3 regions of the Pantoea sp. X-Soil-OKNW-556 genome follow, and region 1 is predicted to be linked to each of the others. Evidence: predicted binding sites of a transcription regulator. Region 1 holds the regulator's gene; each other region holds the start of a gene.
What was found. The regulator LexA, encoded in region 1, represses DNA repair genes until DNA is damaged. The targets are predictions, from matches to a motif close to TNCTGTATGTACATACAGNA.
Positions count from the first base shown of each region.

Region 2: the regulator LexA is predicted to act here: its motif matches at 3,649-3,668, upstream of AC6I8T_RS06850 (DNA translocase FtsK 4TM domain-containing protein).
Region 3: the regulator LexA is predicted to act here: its motif matches at 2,475-2,494, upstream of dinB (DNA polymerase IV).

Region 1 covers NZ_AP035990.1:369,823-374,751, reverse strand. The annotation lists gene dinF (MATE family efflux transporter DinF) at 1-872, opposite strand, end outside; gene lexA (transcriptional repressor LexA) at 963-1,577, opposite strand; gene AC6I8T_RS01640 (diacylglycerol kinase) at 1,683-2,051, opposite strand; gene plsB (glycerol-3-phosphate 1-O-acyltransferase PlsB) at 2,177-4,600, shown strand; gene ubiA (4-hydroxybenzoate octaprenyltransferase) at 4,675-4,929, opposite strand, start outside.
Region 2 covers NZ_AP035990.1:1,493,948-1,498,876, reverse strand. The annotation lists gene lolA (outer membrane lipoprotein periplasmic chaperone LolA) at 1-43, opposite strand, end outside; gene AC6I8T_RS06850 (DNA translocase FtsK 4TM domain-containing protein) at 219-3,587, opposite strand; gene lrp (leucine-responsive transcriptional regulator Lrp) at 3,707-4,201, opposite strand; gene trxB (thioredoxin-disulfide reductase) at 4,725-4,929, shown strand, end outside.
Region 3 covers NZ_AP035990.1:975,302-980,230, reverse strand. The annotation lists gene AC6I8T_RS04350 (sugar ABC transporter substrate-binding protein) at 1-919, shown strand, start outside; gene dinB (DNA polymerase IV) at 1,407-2,462, opposite strand; gene dpaA (peptidoglycan meso-diaminopimelic acid protein amidase) at 2,706-3,452, shown strand; gene AC6I8T_RS04335 (class II glutamine amidotransferase) at 3,423-4,190, opposite strand; gene lpcA (D-sedoheptulose 7-phosphate isomerase) at 4,243-4,821, opposite strand.

The sequences.
Region 1 (4,929 bases):
ACCGCATAAGCAAAGCCATCCTGTGCATACGCGGTGAAAGTCAGAAACATCAACAGCACCGCATTGACCGCTACCACATCCGGGCCAATACGTGCACCGAGTATCGTCAGGGAAGCAAAGCAGATTTGTAGCAGGAAGGAGCGCAGCATAATGTCGCGATTGAGGCGAAACAGACGAGCAGCATCACCGCGCCAACTCTCCCGCAGCATCGCCAAATCAATTCCGCGCAGCTTCAATACACGCGCCACCATCCATAATCCGACGGCAAGTGTCGTATATTCAGCCAGTGCCGTTGCTGCTGCGGCACCTGCTACGCCCCAATGCAGCCCCAACACAAACGCCAGATCCAACAGGATATTGACCAAATTCCCCACCACCAGTAGCACCACTGGCGCACGCGCATATTGCACCCCCAACAACCAACCGAGGATGACCAGGTTTGCCAGCGTGGCGGGAGCGCTCAGCCAGCGAATCTGAATGAACAATTGCGCCTGCTGTTGGACCTCCTGGCTGCCACCCATCAGCACCGCTGCCAGATTACTGACTGGCGTGCGCAGCAAAATAAACAGCACACCGGCCACCAGGGCAATGAGTAAAGGCTGGGTAAGCGCCCGAGCCAGTGCCTTTTTGTTGCCAGCACCAAATGCCTGAGCAGTCAGCCCGGTGGTGCTCATACGTAAAAACAGCAGCAACATAAAGATGAAACTGGTCGCCGTGGTGCCAACCGCCACACCGCCGAGATAAATGGGACTATCGAGATGACCAATGACGGCGGTATCAACCACGCCAAGTAGCGGAACAGTGATATTGGAGAGAATCATAGGCAGCGCCAGCCGCCAGAGTGCTTTGTCAGAGGAGGAAAACAGCTGCATCAGCACGTCCCGGTTTGCTGCACTACCGTCTTGTCAGAGAATAAAACCACGGCAGCACAGAAGGCTGCCGTAGCAGGGGGAATCAAGGTATCAGAGCCACTCGCCGTTACGCACAATGCCTACCGCCAGCCCTTCTACCGTCAGGGATTGTTCGCGGGTATCGACAACAATCGGCTGGAAGTCGCTGTTTTCCGGCAGCAGTTGCACAATTGCGCCCTGCTTTTTCCAGCGCTTCACCGTGACTTCGTCATCGATACGTGCGACGACAACCTGGCCGTTACGCACTTCCTGTGTTTTGTGTACCGCCAGCAGATCGCCATCCATAATGCCGATATCTTTCATCGACATGCCGCTGACACGCAGCAGGAAATCAGCGCTGGGTTTGAACAGGTTAGCATCGACCTGGTAGTGCGCTTCAATGTGCTCCTGCGCCAGCAAAGGTTCACCCGCAGCGACACGGCCAACCAATGGCAGCCCCTCACTGGCTTCTTCTTCCATCAATAAACGAATGCCGCGCGAAGCGCCGGAAACGATCTCAATAACGCCTTTACGCGCTAATGCTTTCAGGTGTTCTTCTGCCGCATTAGGTGAGCGGAAGCCCAGCTGCGAAGCAATTTCCGCACGCGTTGGCGGCATGCCCGTCTGGTTAATATGGTCGCGAATCAGATCATAGACCTGTTGCTGCCTGCTGGTTAACGCTTTCATCCCGCCCCCTGGTTGTTTATACAGTCGCTGTGAGTATATACAGGTATTGGTGAAATGGAAACCAAAACTGAGGGAAAAATCAGCGAGTTGATGAATCCGGAATCCTTATCGCAAATGTGACCAAAGCAGCGCGATCCAGACAAACAGCGCCAGTAAAATAGCCAGCAACACGGCGGCCGATCCCATGTCTTTCGCGCGTCCAGCCAGCGGATGGCGTTCCTGACCAATGCGGTCGACCACGGCTTCAATGGCGCTATTCAGGATCTCAACAATGACCACCAGCACTACGGAACCAATCATGAGTACGCGGGAAATCGCATCAACATCCAGCCAGCACGCCACTATAATTGCCACTAATGCGGCAATAGCTTCCTGGCGAAACGCTGCTTCATGTGTCCAGGCAGCGCGCAATCCCTGCCAGGAATAACCGGCTGCTTTCACTATCCTGAGAAAACCGGTGACGTTATTTGCCATGTCGTTGAACCCTTTACTCGTTTTGACGTCAATGTCTGGGCAGCCGGAGTGGTGCAGCCACAGATTTTCGCGGCGCATTCTGGTATGCTTGCCGCGCTTTGCTAACAAGAGGCTTGAAGTTGTCTATGTCAGGTTGGCGTAAACTTTATTATAAATTATTGAATTTACCACTCTCCATTTTGGTAAAGAGTAAGGCCATTCCCGCCGATCCCGTGTCCGAGCATGGACTGGATCCGACGCGGCCTATCCTGTATGTACTGCCTTATGATTCCAAGGCCGATCTCCTCACACTGCGTTCGCAGTGTCTGAAACACGATCTGCCCGATCCGCTCGCACCGCTGGAAATTGACGGCTCATTGCTGCCGCGACATGTGTTTATCCACGATGGACCGCGTGTTTTCCCGTATTTCGTGCCGAATCTGGAGTCCGTAAAGCTGTTCCATGACTACCTTGATCTGCACCGCAGCAACCCGGAACTGGATGTACAGATGCTGCCAGTATCGGTGATGTTTGGACGTGCACCAGGACGTGAAGTTCAGGGGGAATCCACCCCTCACCTGCGTATTCTGAACGGTGTGCAGAAATTCTTCGCCATTCTCTGGCATGGTCGCGATAGCTTTGTGCGCTTTTCGCCGACCGTTTCACTGCGCCAGATGGCGACCGAACACGGTACGGATAAGTCGATAGCCCAGAAACTGGCACGCGTGGCGCGGATCCACTTCGCCCGCCAGCGTCTGGCTGCGATTGGCCCGCGCTTGCCCGCCCGCCAGGATCTGTTTAATAAGCTGCTGCAATCGAAAGCGATTGAAAAAGCGGTGGAAGACGAGGCGCGCAGCAAAAAGATTTCCCACGAGAAAGCACAGCAAAACGCCGTCGAATTGATGGAAGAGATTGCTGCCGACTTCTCGTATGAAGCTATCCGCGTCACCGATCGCGTGATGGGCTGGATGTGGAGTCGTCTCTATCAGGGGATCAACGTGAATGGTGGCGAGCGAGTGCGCCAGTTGGCACAGGATGGACATGAGATCGTTTATGTCCCCTGCCATCGTAGCCACATGGATTACTTGCTGCTTTCCTACGTTCTCTATCATCAGGGACTGGTGCCGCCGCACATCGCCGCAGGTATCAACCTGAATTTCTGGCCCGCCGGGCCGATTTTCCGTCGCCTTGGCGCGTTCTTTATTCGCCGCACCTTCAAGGGCAACAAGCTTTACTCTACGGTCTTCCGTGAATATCTGGGCGAGTTGTTTAATCGCGGTTATTCGGTTGAATACTTTGTGGAAGGCGGGCGCTCACGTACTGGCCGCTTGCTGGAACCAAAAACCGGCACGCTGTCGATGACATTGCAGGCATTGCTACGCGGCGGTAGCCGTCCCATCACCTTCGTGCCGATTTATATTGGCTACGAACATGTGATGGAAGTCGGCACCTATGCCAAAGAACTGCGTGGTGCAGCGAAAGAAAAAGAAGGCTTTATGCAGATGGTGCGCGGCCTGCGTAAGCTGCGCAATCTTGGCCAGGGTTATGTGAACTTCGGTGAACCCCTGCCGTTGGTGAACTATCTGAACAAACATGTGCCGGAATGGCGCGAGGCGATTGATCCGATCGAGCCGCAGCGTCAGGCGTGGATGAACCCCGCAGTGAATGACATCGCTAACCGCCTGATGGTGCGGATTAACGATGCGGGTGCCGCCAATGCCATGAACCTGTGCGTCACCGCGTTACTGGCTTCTCGTCAGCGTTCGCTGACCCGCGAGCAGCTCATTGAGCAACTGGAGTGTTACACCCAATTGCTGCGCAATGTGCCCTACTCACCGGAAGCCACGGTGCCGAATCTCAGCGCTGAAGCCCTGCTGGATCACGCGATGGGCATGAATAAGTTCGAGACTGAGCAAGATAATATCGGTGACATCATCATCCTGCCGCGTGAGCAGGCAGTGTTGATGACCTACTATCGCAACAACATTCAACACATGCTGGTGATGCCGTCGCTGATTGCCGCGATTGTGCAGCAGCATCGTGAAATCAGTGAAGCTGAATTGTTGCGTCAGGTCGCGCTGGTCTATCCGATGCTGAAGAGTGAACTGTTCCTGCGCTGGAGCAACAATGAGTTGCCTGAGCTGATTCAGTCGCTGTGCAACGAGATGGCGCGTCAGGGTCTGATCACGCAACAAAACGGTCAGGTACAAATGACCACCGCGCGCTATCGCACGCTACAACTACTGGCGGCGGGTATCCGTGAAACGCTCCAGCGTTTTGCCATCACCTTCTCGATTCTCAGTGCGAAACCCACCATCAACCGTGGCACGCTGGAAAAAGAGAGCCGTACGCTGGCACAGCGTTTGTCGGTGCTGCACGGCATCAATGCCCCTGAGTTCTTTGATAAAGCGGTGTTCACCGCGCTGGTACTGACCCTGCGCGATGAAGGCTATATCAGCGACAGTGGCGATGCCGAGCCAGGACAGACACAAGCCATGTGGCAAATGCTGGCCGAATTGGTGACCAGCGATGTGCGTCTGACCATCGAGAGTGCAGTCGCTCACGATTAAGGTGCTAATTAAAAAGCCGTCATCCACTGGATGACGGCTTTTTTACTTCAACAATCGCACGAAAAATCGCGCTGCTACAGCAAATCGATAAACGGCTGAGTATTCAACAGAATACCGATAAACAGCACCAGACCAACGTAGTTGTTATTCAGGAATGCCTGGAAGCAGGGTTCGCGCTCGCGTTGAGCTATCAACTTCTGCTGATGGACAAACAAGCCTGCCGCTAACAGCAGCGACCAGTAAAACGCGCCATTCAGATTCAGCAGCATCCCCACCAGCACCATCAGACCCAGCGTTGCCAGCTGCAACAAGCCGATGATCAACTTGTC
Region 2 (4,929 bases), 1.1 Mb from region 1:
GAAAAGAGGCCAGCAGACCGCAGGCAATCACGCGTAATTTCATCTGATTCGATTCCTTATTCATTGTTTCCCGACACTTACTGCATTAAACGTAGTTGCCGCACTGTCTCTTCGACAGGAGAAAAAGCCGAAAGCTCCCGTTGATATGGGGATCGACTGCCAGATAAACAATGGGCCAGTAAATACTGGCCCGGGATTAACTGTTGGAGAGTAAGCAGTTACATCTCATGCGGCGGTGGCGACAGCACCTCACGGTTACCATTATGTCCAGGTTCAGACACAATCCCCTGCGCTTCCATCTGTTCAATGATGCGCGCGGCGCGGTTATAACCGATACGGAACTGGCGTTGCACACCAGAAATCGATGCACGACGCTTATCCACCACAAAAGCCACCGCCTGGTCGAACAGCGGATCCAGCTCTTCATCGCCTTCCAGACCGGCGGCACCGCCTTCGTTCTCCTCGCCTGCCGTGATGCTATCGATATACTGTGGGCGACCACGCGCTTTCCAGTCCTGCACCACCGCATGAACCTCCTGATCGCGAACAAATGCGCCATGTACACGCATTGGCATCGACGAGTTGGGCGGCATATATAACATATCACCCATGCCGAGCAGCGATTCCGCACCGCCCTGGTCAAGAATGGTACGCGAGTCGATTTTACTCGATACCGTAAAGGCGATACGTGTCGGGATGTTAGCTTTGATTAACCCGGTAATCACATCCACTGACGGACGCTGGGTCGCCAGCACCAGATGGATACCTGCCGCACGCGCCTTCTGCGCCAGACGGGCAATCAGTTCTTCCACTTTCTTGCCTACCGCCATCATCAGGTCGGCAAATTCATCTACCATCACCACGATGTAAGGCAGTTTTTCCAGCACTGGTGGCGTGGTGTCCATACTGTCACCAGGCTTCCAGAATGGATCAGGAATCGGACGGCCCATCGCCTCAGCCTGTTCCACTTTTTCGTTGTAACCGGCAAGGTTACGCACGCCAAGCGCAGACATCAGCTTATAACGACGCTCCATCTCACCCACACTCCAGCGCAGCGCATTCGCCGCATCTTTCATGTCGGTCACTACTTCTGTCAGCAGGTGCGGAATGCCTTCATACACCGAAAGCTCCAACATTTTCGGGTCGATCATGATAAAGCGCACTTCTTCCGGCGTGGCTTTGTACAGCATGCTGATGATCATAGCGTTCACGCCGACCGATTTACCCGAGCCGGTGGTACCCGCCACCAGTAAGTGCGGCATTTTTGCCAGGTCGGCCACCACCGGCTGACCGGCAATATCTTTACCCAGCACCACTGCAAGTGGGGAAGGATTGTCGCGGAATTTGGCACAATCCAGCACTTCACGCAGGTAGACCGTCTGACGATGCTTGTTCGGCAGTTCCAGACCAACATAAGGTTTGCCCGGAATCACCTCTACCACACGTACCGCCACCGCCGACAACGAGCGGGCCAGGTCACGCGACAGGTTGGAAATACGCGCGGCTTTGACGCCTGGCGCGAGGTCCAACTCAAAGCGGGTGATGACCGGCCCCGGCGAGATACCGACGACCTCCGCCTTCACGCGGTAATCAGCAAGGCGCGCTTCCACCAATCGCGCCGTTTGCTCCAGCGCGAACATATCTACCGGCTCTTCTTCCGAGGGTGGTGGCGTCAGCAGATCCAGCGTTGGCAAAGGCGTGGATGGACGCTCCAGCGGCTGTTCATGGCGCACCAGGAAGGGATGGAACAGGCTATCGTGTACCGATTTGGCCGGTTTCTCTTCCTCAACCGGTTCCGCTTCTTCAGCGGCTGACCACGGGCTGCTCTCTTCATCGAAGGAGGGCATCACCTCCGGCTGCGGCGCAACCGGCTGCTGCCACTGTGCAGGTGCAGGAGCTTCAGGTTCTGGCGTGGCCGCAATGGTGAATAACGGTTCACTCGGGCTGTCATCCACCAGATCTTTCATCGGTGAGAAATCAAAGGCCGACGATGTGTCGAGATTAAATACCGGCCCGTCATCCGCTTCAGCTTCTTTTTCTGCACGGTAACGCTGTTGCTGCTGTTCAGCAAACTGACGCGCCAGTTGTGCCTGCTGCAACGCATCTTCGTCTTCCGCATCCGTGTGCCAACTTTCGCCATAACGCTGCTGCTGTTGAGACTGAAAAGCGTCACGCAATTGCGCTTCCTGTAACGCCGCAGCATCTTGAGCCGCGACAGGATCCAGCGCGGCGGTAGCCTGCTGTTCTGACTCTTTAGCTTTCTCTTCAGCCATCCGCTGTGACGGAAGCTTGATGCCATAAGAAGCCAGCTCACGGCGCGTAGGTAATTTCACCGGGTTCGGACGAGGCAGCTCCGGGCCAATACCCTGCTTAACTTGCGGATTGTAATCACGCTCCGGCACCACATCGAAAGCTGGCGTATAAGGCGCACTGGAAGCAGCAACTTTTGCCGCTCCGGCGGCCAGCGCCACACTGGCGGTGGTATTGAGCGCGGAGGGTGCCTGCGTAGCATCCTGCCAGTTCCCCATCCTCGGGCCATCGTCCTCGTCGACCGGTGAGAACGGCGAGGTTTCCGCCGGCACTTCAAAACGGTATAACGGCGGCGCGGCGGGAGTTTCAGCCACCACCGGTGTTGTCGGAGCAGGAGGAACCGTAGCCGCAGGCTGGACCGATTGCACCACCGGCTGCGGCGCTGCGGGCACAACCGCTGGCGACGTTGTCGGTTGTACTACGGGTTCCTGGCGAGCCGCTTCGCTGCTCACCGCAATCGCTGCTGCCGTAGCGGCACTGGCTTTCGCCAACAGGGGATCATCCCCAGCAGCATCAAGCGGTGCCTCATTCACCTTACGCGGTTTTGCCAGCAGCACATCATCGTCATCAGATGCAGCCGCACGCAATGCGGGTACCGCCTCATCGGCCGGCTCCTGCTCGTCCTCGTATTCATCTTCTTCCTGCCAGGGTTCATCCTGGCGGGAGCGATTGCTGGCAAATGTCAGCACGCCCATCACAACACCGCCGATTCTTTCGGCAATCGTTAACCATGACCAACCGGTGTAGAGGGTAATCCCCGCCGCCCAGACGCACAGCAGCGTTAAAGTGCCACCTGCGGAGCTGAACCAGGGTGCCATCGCGTTGCTGATCAGACTGCCGATCACACCACCGGAGGCGAAATACCAGATGTCGTCAGCGTTAAGCGCCGCCAGACCACAGGTGGTTACCACCAGCGCCAGCACGCCAATCAGGCGCAGCCCCACCGCAAAGTAATCGATGTAGTCGTGACGATCGCGCTGACGGAAAGTAATCCAGCACAAGCCAATAATGACCGGAGGAATGGCATAGGCCATCACGCCGAAGATAAACAGCAAGGTGTCGGCTAGCCATGCACCGACGCTGCCACCCAGATTGTGGATAGGCTCGTGCCAGGCCGTTTGCGACCAACTGGGATCGGAAGGGTTAAAACTGACCAAAGAAACCATCAGATAGATGGCAAACAGGGCCACAAGGATAAGCAACGCTTCAAGCAGCCGACGTCCGCTGCTCAGCGGTTGTAATGAAACGTCTTTGTCTTCTGTATATTCCTGGCTCAAGAGAACACTCCAGGTGCCTGTAAATTAAGAAGGCAACAGCGTCGGGCTGGCCCGACGCTGGTCCTGTATGAATTCACAGGAGTGTACCGAAATCCTGCACGCTTTGCACCTGCCCTGCGTTAACGGGTTTTGATCACCAGGCGATTGCTCTGTTTGACCTCTTCCATTACCACATAGGTGCGGGTGTCGTTTACGCCCGGCAGGCGTAGCAAGGTCTCACCCAACAGCTTGCGATATGCTGACATATCCGGCACACGGGTTTTCAGCAGATAGTCAAAGTCACCGGAAACGAGGTGACACTCTTGAGTTTCCTCAAGTTTTTGCACGGCGGCGTTAAATTGCTCAAACACATCTGGCGCGCCACGATTCAGAGTAATCTCAACAAATACCAGCAGCGAAGCATCGAGATAGTGCGGGTTGAGCTGTGCGGTATAGCCAAGAATGAAACCCTGACGTTCCAGGCGACGAACACGCTCAAGACACGGCGTCGGTGATAATCCAACACGTTTCGAAAGCTCGACATTGGAAATACGACCGTCTTTCTGCAATTCATTCAGAATGTTTCTGTCGATACGATCCAGATCTTTTCCGGGGCGCTTCTTATTGTCTACCATTATTATTGTCTCTCTTAATTCCTTCCCTTAACCTGCCACACCCTGAAAACATTCATTGCTCAGGGCCTTACTCGAAGTGAAGACGATAAGCCTGTGCAGTAATGCGACCATCCGTATGACGCATGTTGTCTGTCCACATCATGCGTCATTACCAATGTCAGACTGTTTAAATCTGGCGAAACAAACCAAAACAGGTATGAAATTCTGTTTTGTATCGCTAAATCTTCTTTGCTTCTGACAATGTTTTCGCAAATGCGCAGGCGATTGTCAAAGTAAAACATCCAAATTCAGTACAAGATGCCAGACAGAGTGCTGGGTTCCTGTTTTCTAATGAGATTTTTTATACAGCTGCACCACAAATTACCGAGCATTGCCCCCTTTTGGCGCAATCCGCGTGCAGAATTCCTTCTCATCGTCTACGCCGCTCGCAGCGATTGTTAACAAAATTGCTGAAGACTTTTTTTGCGGCGGCAATTTCCCTACAATCGCTAGCTATGTTGTCAGACAAAAAACTGAGGAACACATGAGTACGGCCAAACACAGTAAGCTGCTCATTCTGGGCTCCGGCCCTGCCGGTTACACCGCTGCAGTCTATGCCGCGCGCGCCAACCTGAATCCGGTATTGATTACCGGTCTGGAAAAAGGCGGTCAGCTCACCACCACCACCGAAGTGGAGAACTGGCCAGGCGACCCGCACGATCTGACAGGTCCATCGCTGATGGAACGCA
Region 3 (4,929 bases), 610 kb from region 1:
CACCACCCAGTTTGTCGCCGGTGCGATTCAGCAGGGCCGCCAGTTGGGCTTTAAAGTCAGCACCTTTCTGAGCAACGGTGATGACGCTCGCTTCCAGGATTTCGTCAGCCAGGCCATCAGCCAGAAGTATGACGGCATCATCCTGTCTCACGGTAAAGAACCCTACTCCACCGCGCTGGTGAAGCGTATCGCTGATGCCGGAATTAAACTGTCGGTGTTTGATACTCCGGTGGATACCCCGGTGAACGGTGTGACGGTGACGGCGCAAAATGATGCGTCACTGGCGCAAGAGTCACTCGGCCAGATGATCAAAGATTTCAACGGCAAAGCGAATATCGTCAAGCTGTGGGTCGGTGGCTTCCCGGCGATGGATCGCCGCCAGGTGGTGTATGAAAAACTGCTGAAAGAGAATCCAGGCATTCATCAGCTGGAGTCGATTGGTGCCGTTTCTTCTGACGTTCAGGGCGACACCGCCAACAAAATTGGCGCGATTCTGGCCAAGTACCCGAAAGGGAAGATTGATGCCATCTGGGGTTCGTGGGATGCCTTCAGCCAGGGGGCTTACAAGGCGTTGCAGGAGAATGGTCGTACCGAGATCAAGCTTTATAGTATTGATGTCTCCAACCAGGACCTGCAACTGATGCACGAGAAGAACAGCCCGTGGGTGCAGACGGTAGCGGTTGATCCAAAAACCATCGGTGCGGTGAATATGCGCCTGGTGGCGAATAAAATCGCCGGTGAAGCCACCCCTGCCAGCTACGAGTTTAAAGCGTCGGCAATTTCGCAGCAGCAGCTGAACAGCCAGCAAGGTGCAGTGAATGTGGCGTCGCTGAACAAAATTATTCCGGGCTGGGGCGAAAACAGCGATTTCGTCGCTCCGTGGTTCGCCACGCTGGAAGCGAAGTACGGCAAGAAATAATTTTTGCCCTCACCCTAACCCTCTCCCGCAAGCGGGAGAGGGGACCGATCGAGCCTGTGGCACACCTCCCTCTCCCTCATGGGAGCCGATCGAGCCTGTGGCACACCTCCCTCTCCCTCATGGGAGCCGATCGAGCCTGTGGCACATCTCCCTCTCCCTCATGGGAACTGATCGAGCCAGTGGCACATCTCCCTCTCCCTCATGGGGACCGATCGAGCCTGTGGCACATCTCCCTCTCCCTCATGGGAGCCGATCGAGCCTGTGGCACATCTCCCTCTCCCTCATGGGAACCGATCGAGCCTGTGGTACATCTCCCTCTCCCTCACGGGAGCCGATCGAGCCTGTGGCACATCTCCCTCTCCCTCATGGGAACCGATCGAGCCTATGGCACATCTCCCTCTCCCTCATGGGAGCCGATCGAGCCTGTGGCACATCTCCCTCTCCCTCATGGGAGAGGGCCGGGGTGAGGGTATCAGCCCGCACCTCACTACAACCCCAGCAACAACTGCCTTTCCAACTGTGGATTCACCAGCGTGACATGCAATCCCACCAGCCTGACGCCCCGTCCGGCACGGCGTTCATCCCAGGTTTTGCGCGCCACGGCGATCATGTCCTCTTTATTCAGCACCGGCCAGATATGCTCCTGGGTCGTCAGCTGGAAATCATTAAACTTCAGCTTCACCCCCTGACGAGCGATCAGTTTATCCGGGCGAATTCGCGTCAAACGACGCTCCAGCTCCTCGTACAGATAATCAATAATCTCCAGGCACTGCTCCCAGCGATGAATATCTTCCATCAGGGTGCGTTCAACGCCGAGAGATTTGCGTTCCCGCTCCACCACCACGCCACGCTCATCAACGCCGTGGCTGCGCTCCCACAACACCCGGCCAAATTTGCCGAAGCGTTTGAGCAGACGCGCCAGGTCGGTTTGCTGCACATCGCCACAGGTCAGAAGCCCCATCTCCTCCAGTTTTTTCGCCGACACTTTGCCAACACCCGGAATTTTGCTCAGCGGCAGCGTCAGCAAAAAATCCGGCATCGCCTGCGGCGTAATGACGAACTGGCCGTTGGGCTTGTTCAAATCCGACGCGATTTTGGCGAGAAACTTAATTGGCGCGATACCTGCTGATGCGGTGAGCTGCGTTTCCCGCCAGATGTCGGCGCGGATCGCCTGCGCCATCAAAGTGGCAGATCCCTGACAATGTGGACTGTCGGTCACATCAAGGTAAGCTTCATCCAGCGAAAGCGGCTCAATCAGGGAAGTATACCGGGCAAAGATCGTGCGGATCTGGCGCGAGGCTTCTTTGTAGGCTTCGAAACGTCCGGGCAGCAGACGCAGATGTGGGCAGAGCTTTAACGCCATCGCGGTAGGCATCGCGCTACGGACGCCATACTCGCGTGCCGGATAGTTGGCGGTACTGATGACGCCACGCTGTACCCGGCTGCCGCCAATGGCGATGGGGATATCACGCAAAGAGGGATCGTCGCGCATTTCAACTGCCGCGAAGAAGCAGTCCATATCGACATGAATGATCTTACGCATACCCCCTCCGAATACTGGATAAGTATACAGCATCGAAAGATATCAGCAATATTTGTCGCTGCCAGCATTAAAGTTTACAAATTTATGGCCGTAATCCCATTGAGAAATGGCTATTTTCTCAGCCACCGGCTTGATTAAACGCCAGACAATGTTAATGTTGCGCTGCGGTAGCGGATATTTCCGATAATGCAATACAGAGACGTTATGCGTCAGAGTTTTTCTTCACTTCAAGGTACACACAGAATGGGCAGAATCGCATTATTCCTTGCGATGATTGTTATGCCGGTCCTTAGCTGGGCAATGACGCCAGAGCCAGTTAACCCACAGGCTCCGGTCAGTAAAGAACTAAAAAAACAATTACTTGGCACGCCGGTTTATATTCAGATCTTCAAGGAAGAACGCACGCTGGAACTGTACGGCAAGATCGGTAATGAATATCGTCTGCTGGATAGCTACCGCATTTGTAATTTCTCTGGCGGCTTGGGACCCAAACGCCGTGAGGGCGATTTTAAAAGTCCGGAAGGATTTTATAGCGTCAAGCTGAATCAGTTAAAACCGGATAGCCACTATTATCGCGCCATCAATACCGGCTTCCCGAATCAATTTGACCGTGATAATGGTTACAGCGGCAAATATCTGATGATTCACGGCGACTGTAAGTCAATTGGCTGCTATGCCATGACCAACGCCTACATGGACGAGATTTATACCTATGTGAACGCGGCGCTGCGTAACGGCCAGCAAGAGATCGCCCTGAGCATCTTTCCGTTCCGTATGACCGACAGCAATATGCAGCGTCATCGCTACTCCACTTACGCCAGCTTCTGGCGTCAGTTGCAGCCGGGCTATGCGTACTTTGAGAAGTACCATCAGCCGCCGACGGTCAACGTGACCGCCACCGGCCAGTATGCGGTGAACAGCAGTCCGGCGGTGATGACCGCGCCAGACGCTGCATCAAAATCATTCCTGGCGCTCTCCCAGGCAAAATAATACCCATTCACCTGGCACTATCCGGTGCCAGGTTTCATTTCCCGTTAGCGGCTGCGTTGCAATCACCGTCACCACATCCTGCGGCGTGGTCTGCTGCTGAAAATCAATTTCCACATCCTGATCAAGCAACTTCGCTTTACCAAAGGGCGCACGGCGGGTGATCCAAAACAGATTGGTGGAACAGAACGCCATCAGATAACGTCCGTCCGACAACAGCATATTAAACACCCCTTTCTGCCGCAGTTCCGCCGCCAGCTCGGCGATATAACGGAACACCGCAGGCCAGTTACCCGGCGTACGCGGATAACGCGTGGTGAGTTTGTGCAGGATCCAGCAAAACGCTTTTTCACTGTCCGTCTCGCCAACCGGACGGAAATGGCCGGTATCAAGCTGACGATACCCTTTCAGCTGGCCGTTGTGCGCATAGGTCCAGTTACGGCCCCACAGCTCGCGAGTAAAGGGATGGGTGTTTTCCAGCGACACTTCGCCACGATTCGCCTGGCGGATATGGGCCACCACCGAATGTGACTTGATCGGGTATTCCTGTACCAGACGGGCAATCGGCGAGTTAAAGCTCGGCAGCGGATCTTTAAAGGTGCGGCACCCTTTATCTTCGTAAAAGGTAATGCCCCAGCCATCTTTGTGCGGCCCGGTTCCGCCGCCACGCTGTACCAGACCGGTAAAACTGAAACAGATATCCGTGGGGACATTGGCGCTCATCCCGAGCAATTCGCACATAGCTACCGCCTTAGTAAAATCCTCCCACTGACGTGGGAGGAGAAGCCACGACTTACTTCACCATCTCTTTTTCAATCAGCAGCATCAGAATATGGATCACTTTAATGTGAATCTCCTGGATGCGGTCAGCGTAGCCAAAATGCGGCACACGGATTTCGATATCCGCCGTTCCTGCCATCTTGCCACCGTCTTTACCGGTCAGGGTGATCACTTTCATGCCCTGCGCGCGTGCGGCTTCCACCGCTTTGATGATGTTGGCGGAGTTGCCAGAGGTGGAAATACCCAGCAGCACGTCCCCCGCACGGCCCACCGCTTCGATATAGCGAGAAAACACGTAATCGTAACCAAAATCATTGCTGACGCACGACAGGTGGCTGACATCAGAGATAGCGATGGCCGGATAGCCAGGACGGTTTTCACGGTAACGCCCGGTCAGTTCTTCAGCGAAGTGCATGGCATCGCAATGCGAGCCGCCGTTACCGCAGGAGAGAACTTTGCCGCCCGCTTTGAAGCTATCCGCCAGCATCACTGCGGCGCGCTGAATCGCGTGGATATTGGCTTCATTGCTGAGGAAGTTATTCAGCGTATCGGCGGCTTCATTAAGCTCTGACCGGATAATGTCCTGATACATAGGGATGTCCTTTAGAGGAAAGATTGACTCCGCAAGTTTAACGGAATGGCGTTAAGGCGCAAAGCATCCAGACCTGACGTCTGGCGGGAAAAAGCGTCGGGTTATGTG